DNA from 2 places in the Bradyrhizobium sp. SPXBL-04 genome. Region 1 is predicted to be linked to the other one. Evidence: predicted binding sites of a transcription regulator. Region 1 holds the regulator's gene; the other holds the start of a gene.
The links. The regulator LexA, encoded in region 1, represses DNA repair genes until DNA is damaged. The targets are predictions, from matches to a motif close to TGTTCNNNNTGTGTTCNG.

Region 1 (3,411 bases):
ACATCCGCCCCGCAGGCGTTGACTTCGCCGAAGGCGACGTGCTCCTGCGCAAGGGAACCCGTCTCACCGAGCGCGACCTCGCGCTCGCCGCCGCCATGAATCACCCGCAGCTTGCCGTCTGCCGCCGCCCGAAGGTCGCGATCCTCGCCACCGGCGACGAACTGGTGATGCCAGGCGCCGCGCCCGGCCGCGGCCAGATCGTCTATTCCAACGGCTATGCCCTGCACGCGCTCGCCCGCAGCGAGGGGGCCGAGACCATCGACCTCGGCATCGCCGCCGACACGCTGGAGGCCACCACCGCCGGCATCCGCCGCGCCCGCGAGAGCGGCGCCGACATCCTGGTCACGACCGGCGGCGCATCGGTCGGCGACCACGATCTGGTCCAGCAGGCGCTGAGGGACGAAGGTATCTCGATGGCGTTCTGGAAGATTGCGATGCGCCCGGGCAAGCCGATGATGCATGGGCGGCTCGGCGCGATGCGCGTGATCGGCCTGCCGGGTAATCCCGTCTCCTCCTATGTGTGCGCCTTCCTGTTCATGGTCCCGCTGATTCGTGCGGTGTCGGGTCGATCCGTGATTCATCACCGCCATGAGCGCGCCGTGCTCGGCCGCGATGTGGGCGCAAACGATATGCGCGCGGATTATCTTCGCGCACGTCTGGAACAGCGCGACGACGGCACGCTGGTGGCCGTTCCCGTCCATCACCAGGATTCCTCGCTGCTTGCGAATCTCGCTGCGGCACAGGCACTTCTCGTGCGCGCACCGTTCGCGCCGAAGGCCGGAGCTGGCTCGCCTTGCGAGGTGCTGCGCCTGCCCGTCTGAGCGCATCCACCACACGTGTTCCGCGAACTTTGTCGTGTTCACGCAAAATTAAGCAGTTGCGGAACACATATCGAACATATAGTGTCCGTTCATGATTTGTTTCGAGGATGTAGCGGTTCGCCGCTCCAATTCAGCGTCTCGGAATCGAACGACATCAACCGGGGGACTTTGGTCGAGATGTTAACGCGCAAACAATACGAGCTTCTGCGGTTCATCAGCGAACGTCTGAAGGAAAGCGGCGTGCCGCCCTCCTTCGACGAGATGAAGGATGCGCTCGACCTGCGCTCGAAATCGGGCATCCATCGCCTGATCACCGCGCTGGAGGAGCGCGGCTTCATCCGTCGCCTGCCCAACCGCGCCCGTGCCATCGAGGTGATCAAGCTGCCTGAGCTCCAGGCCGCCGCCGGCAACCGCCGCGGCTTCACGCCAAGCGTCATCGAGGGCAATCTCGGCAAGGTGCGCGCGAGCTCCAGCCCACCCGCCGACGAGGGCGAGCGTCCCGTTGCGGTGCCGGTGATGGGTCGCATCGCAGCCGGTACGCCGATCGAAGCGTTGCAGACCCGCAGTCACACCATCAGCGTACCGCCCGACATGCTCGGCTCGGGCGAACATTATGCGCTCGAAGTGCGCGGTGATTCGATGGTCGAGGCCGGCATCCTTGACGGCGACATGGCGCTGATCCAGCGCAACGAGAGCGCCGATACCGGCGACATCGTGGTGGCGCTGATCGACGACGAGGAAGCGACGCTCAAGCGCTTCCGCCGCCGCGGCGCGTCGATCGCGCTCGAGCCCGCCAACGCCGCCTACGAGGTGCGCATCCTGCCGCCGAACCGGGTGAAGATTCAGGGCAAGCTGATCGGACTGTACCGCAAGTACTGAGAAGACTCAGTGGTCATTCGATACCGATGATTCCGATTGGAGCGGACGGATTGTCCGCTTCAGCTGGATAGTCTTTCTGGTCTTGGGCAGATTATCTGGCCCCTTTCCAAGCGCTACGTCCTCGGCATGCCGCCCGAAGCACTCATCGCTTTGCGGCTCAAGAGATCGAGGAGACAACGATGCGTAGGATCGTTTTGAGCGCCTTCGCAACTGTGCTGATCGCTGCATCGGCAGCGCAAGCATTCGCAGCACAATCGCAGCACCATCCCCGCAAGTCGGCGCATGCGACAACGAGTGAGCAATTCCGCAGCGCCCGAAGTGCCGTCGCGCGACAGCCACAGCCGAGTTGGCCATATTCCGGATGGTCGGCGCCCGCAGGCCGCTGACGCTCGCATCCGCCAAATGCACTGAAGCGAGCTTTGTTCCTATTGGATTCGGGAAAGATAATGTGATCGCATCCGGCTGACGCCAGCCGCAGATTCGCCCACAAGCAAGCAGAATGTTACGTGCTTCCACTCTGATAGAGGCTTGCGCCTCCGAAAGAGGCGCGGGTTGCTATCTTCGAATAGGAGCACCCGATGTGTGACTACAGTCTGCATGCCGTTGCATCGCGCCCCGCCGAAGTCGGCGAGACGATCGTGTCGACAACGTTCCGCGGCACCTCGACGCGCGGCTTCGCTTCCGCGGCCGACCCGACCGTGGCCGTCTGCCTGCTGCCGGGAACGGAGCTCGCCTTCGCCGACAACGTCCGTTACGACAATCGTTGGATCTGGACGCGCACGATCAACTCCCGCGTCGGCAAGTTCGGCAAGATCGATCCGCACATTCCCGATCGCCATCATGACGCGATCGAATTCCCCGACGGCAAATACGTGCTGGTGACGCAGCTCGTCGAAGGCCAGCACGCAACCGTGCTGCAACTGCCGGTGACGCAGCCGGTCAGCGAGCGTGAGCACAAGCCGCAGATCGATGCCGACAGCCGGCCGACGATCACGCGTCTGCCGATCGGCTGAGCCGTCCCTGGCCACCAGGTCGGGCCAGGATTGAAAATGCCATCGCCGGCCGAGGCCGGCGAGATGGTATGATTTATGTTCTGCGGAAGTCCGGCTGGACCCGGACCAGCTCCTGCATTTGTTCTTAATCGTCTGGCCTTAATCGTCGGCCTGCAAGTCGGTCTCCGCCGGAATCGCGTCCCGGTTGCGGGCCGTAGCCGCCTTCGGCGCGAGGCTTCCGTCGAAATCACCCTCGCCGGCGCCGGCCGGGAGCCAAGGGCGGCTTGTGCCTCTTGCTCTCACAGCCTGAACCGCAAAACCGTCACCACGCTGCGTCAACGCCAGCGCGCCTTGGCTGGTGAGACGCTGCCGATCGACCACCATCGCCGCGCAATCGGGCGGTGCGGGCCGCCGCGTCACTACCAGCGCGGCGCGGCTGCAATCATCAGCCAGCGCGTCGATCCGCAAGGAAAGCGCAACCAGCCTCCCGTCGGCGAGCGGCGTCACGCAGCCGGCCTCGTCGCACGACACGCCGTCGGCCAGCGAGCTACTCCCGGCGTCGCGCGGATCGGCGTCGGCAGCTAACCACTCCCTAAGCAGAAAGCCGTCCTTGCTCGTCCGGATCACATGCAGGTGTCCGTCGCGGCCGCGCACCGCGACGCTCGCGCCGTCTCCGGCAATCAGGATATCGGGCTGCCGCACCGACAGCCCCCAGGCAA
Region 2 (3,411 bases), 110 kb from region 1:
TTGAGGTTATTGCCGCGCGCGTTCACCACCTTGATGGTGCGGCGATGGTTCGGCGGACGCCGCTCCGGGACCTCGACCTCGAGCTCGCCGGTGAGATACTTGCCGGTGAGCGATTTCGGGTTGCGCATGATGTCGGCGGGGGTGCCTTCGGCGACGATGTTGCCGCCATGCATGCCGGCGCCGGGACCGATGTCGAGCACGTAGTCGGCGAGGCGAATGGCGTCCTCGTCGTGCTCGACCACGACCACGGTGTTGCCGAGGTCGCGCAGCCGCTTCAGCGTATCGAGCAGGCGGGCGTTGTCGCGCTGGTGCAGGCCGATCGAGGGCTCGTCGAGCACGTAGAGCACGCCCGTCAGGCCGGAGCCGATCTGCGAGGCGAGGCGGATGCGCTGGCTCTCGCCGCCGGACAGCGTGCCGGAGGAGCGCGACAGCGTGAGATAGTTGAGGCCGACGTCGAGCAGGAAGGTGAGGCGCTCGCGGATCTCCTTCAGGATGCGGCCGGCGATCTCGTTCTGCTGCTTGTTCAGCGCCTCCGGCACGCTCGCGAACCATTCGCCGGCCTTCTTCACCGACAGCTCCGAGATCTCGCCGATATGCTTGCCGCCGACCTTGACGCAAAGCGCCTCGGGCTTCAGGCGGAAGCCATTACAGCCCTCGCAGGGCACGTCGTGGAAGTACTTCGCCAGCTCCTCGCGGGCCCACTCGCTTTCCGTCTCGCGATAGCGGCGGTTGATATTGGTGATGACGCCCTCGAACGGCTTCTTGGTGTCGTAGGAGCGCACCCCGTCCTGATAGGAGAACTTGATCTCGTCGTCGCCGGAGCCGTAGAGGATCGCGTCCTTCGTCTTCTTGGCGAGGTCCTTCCACTTGGTGTCGAGGGTGAACTTGTAGTGCTTGCCGAGCGCGGTCAGCGTCTGCTCGTAATAGGGCGACGACGATTTGGCCCAGGGCGCGATCGCGCCCTTGCGCAAGGACAGCTCCTTGTCGGGGATCACGAGATCCTCGTCGACATGCTGCTCGACGCCGAGGCCGCCGCAGGCGGGACAGGCACCATAGGGATTGTTGAACGAAAACAGTCTGGGCTCGATCTCGGGGATGGTGAAGCCGGAGACCGGGCAGGCGAACTTTTCCGAGAACAGGATGCGCTCGGGCCCGCTCTTGTCGTGGATTTTCGCGGTTTTCTTTTTCTCTTTCTCTTCCGCAGGCGCGGCTGCGGGCGCGTCGGCGAACTCGACGACGGCGAGGCCTTCGGCGAGCTTCAGCGCGGTCTCAAAACTCTCGGCGAGGCGCTGGCCGATGTCGGGGCGCACCACGATGCGGTCGACCACGACGTCGATGTCGTGTGGGAATTTCTTGTCGAGCGTCGGCGCTTCCGCGAGCTCGTAGAAGCTGCCGTCGATCTTGACGCGCTGAAAGCCCTTCTTGAGCCATTCGGCGAGCTCTTTGCGGTACTCGCCCTTGCGGCCGCGCACGACCGGAGCGAGCAGATAGAGGCGGGTGCCTTCCGGCAGCGCCAGCACGCGGTCGACCATCTGCGAGACGGTCTGGCTCTCGATCGGCAGGCCCGTGGCCGGTGAATAGGGCACGCCGACGCGCGCCCAGAGCAGGCGCATATAGTCGTAGATCTCGGTGACGGTGCCGACGGTGGAGCGCGGGTTCTTCGAGGTCGTCTTCTGCTCGATCGAGATGGCCGGCGATAGCCCGTCGATCTGGTCGACGTCAGGCTTTTGCATCATCTCCAGGAATTGCCGCGCATAGGCCGACAGCGATTCGACGTAGCGGCGCTGGCCCTCGGCATAGATGGTGTCGAAGGCGAGCGAGGATTTGCCGGAGCCTGACAGGCCCGTGAACACCACCAGCTTGTCGCGGGGAATCTCGACGTCGATGTTCTTGAGGTTGTGCTCGCGCGCGCCACGGATCGTAATTGCGCGCAGGCTTGAGCCCGCGTTCTGTTGTTGGCGCTTGGCCTTGATCACTTCGTCCATCCCGGTGGTCCTCAAGGAATCCAAAGACGCGCGATCGCGCCAATGCAAAAGGCGCGCTTCGCCCGGAACCGGGATCGGCGCCGCTGGGTATGGCAGCGAACGTAGGAAGAACGGGCGCGGATTTCCAGTGGCCTTTGCGAATCGTCAACGGATTGTTGGCGCGCTGGCGGCATCTGGCAGCAGGAGCGGCGGAACTGCGGGGAACGGCTCCTACAAACAAAAAGGCCGGCGCGAGGCCGGCCTCTCGTGACGATGTGACGTCGGTCGCGAAGATCAGTACTTCAGATCAGTACTTGGCGACGACCGGGCCGCCGAAGTGATAGTTCACGCCAACCTGCACGGTGTGGAAGTTGATCGTGCCGGACGCCAGCGGAGTGCCGAGGTTGGAGAAGTAGTTCTCGCTGCCGAGGCTGCGATAGAGGTACTCGCCCTTGACCGACCACTGCGGAGCGAAGAACGCTTCGACGCCCGCACCGACGGTCCAGCCGGAGTGCCACTTGCTGTCGGAGACGCTCACGCCCAGCGCGCTGAGCGTGATCTTGTTGTCGATCCAGGCGTAACCACCGGTCCCGTAGAACAGGAAGTTATTGACGGCCCAGCCGATACGGCCACGCACGGTGCCCAGCGCATCGGTCTTGGAAGCCACGGTGATGCCAAGCGCGGTCGCCGAAGCGTTGACGTCAGCCCAGGCGCCATCCGCCTCGATGCCGAACACGACGTTGCCGGTCTGCCAGTTGTAGCCGGCGGTGCCGCCGACGAAGCCGCCCTGCATCTTCGGGTCGGTCGAAGTAGCTTCCCAAGCGCCGCCGCCGACGACACCGAGATAGAAGCCGGTCCAGTTGTAAACAGCAACCGGAGCGATCGGCGCCTTGGTGTAGGGGCGGGCTGCGAGATCAGCGGCCGAAGCCGGAGCAGCGAGAGCGAACAAACAGGCCGAAGCCAACAAAACCTTCTTCATCTTCAATCTAATCCCAGTCCCAGTTTCTGTTGTTGCCTTCCATGCCGGAAGGGCAGCGGACTCAACGGCCCAACTAATGCCGTGCTTACACCACTAAAGCCGCAAGTTGTGTCTCCGAAAAGCCACAACAGCCCCCAAAACGTGGCAAGTGCCGACCTATTGTTCCGGAGAGCACGCAAGCAAAAGGCCGGCGCGAGGCCGGCCTTCAATCTCTCAGTGATATCAGGTAGATATCAGTATTTTGCGATGAGCGGACCGCCCCAACGGTAGTTCACGCGGATCAAGCCGATATCGACATCCTGGCTGATGCGCTCGGAGCGTGTGACGACACCGAGCGGGGCAGTGACAAAATTGCCGGACCCGGTGAAGTTGATCGTGCGGTTGCCGAGGAAGATGTGATCGTACTCGAAGCCGACCGACCAGTTCGGCGCGAATCCGAACTCGATACCCGCGCCCACCGTGCCGCCC

Region 2: the regulator LexA is predicted to act here: its motif matches at 2,081-2,098, upstream of uvrA (excinuclease ABC subunit UvrA).

What each region holds. Positions count from the first base shown of each region.
Region 1 covers NZ_CP182472.1:4,306,947-4,310,357, reverse strand. Annotated here, with positions in the region: gene ACNJX8_RS20350 (molybdopterin molybdotransferase MoeA) at 1-821, shown strand, start outside; gene lexA (transcriptional repressor LexA) at 999-1,700, shown strand; gene ACNJX8_RS20340 (hypothetical protein) at 2,279-2,713, shown strand; gene ACNJX8_RS20335 (ComEC/Rec2 family competence protein) at 2,852-3,411, opposite strand, start outside.
Region 2 covers NZ_CP182472.1:4,418,874-4,422,284, forward strand. Annotated here, with positions in the region: gene uvrA (excinuclease ABC subunit UvrA) at 1-1,985, opposite strand, end outside; gene ACNJX8_RS20900 (outer membrane protein) at 2,272-2,943, opposite strand; gene ACNJX8_RS20905 (outer membrane protein) at 3,177-3,411, opposite strand, start outside.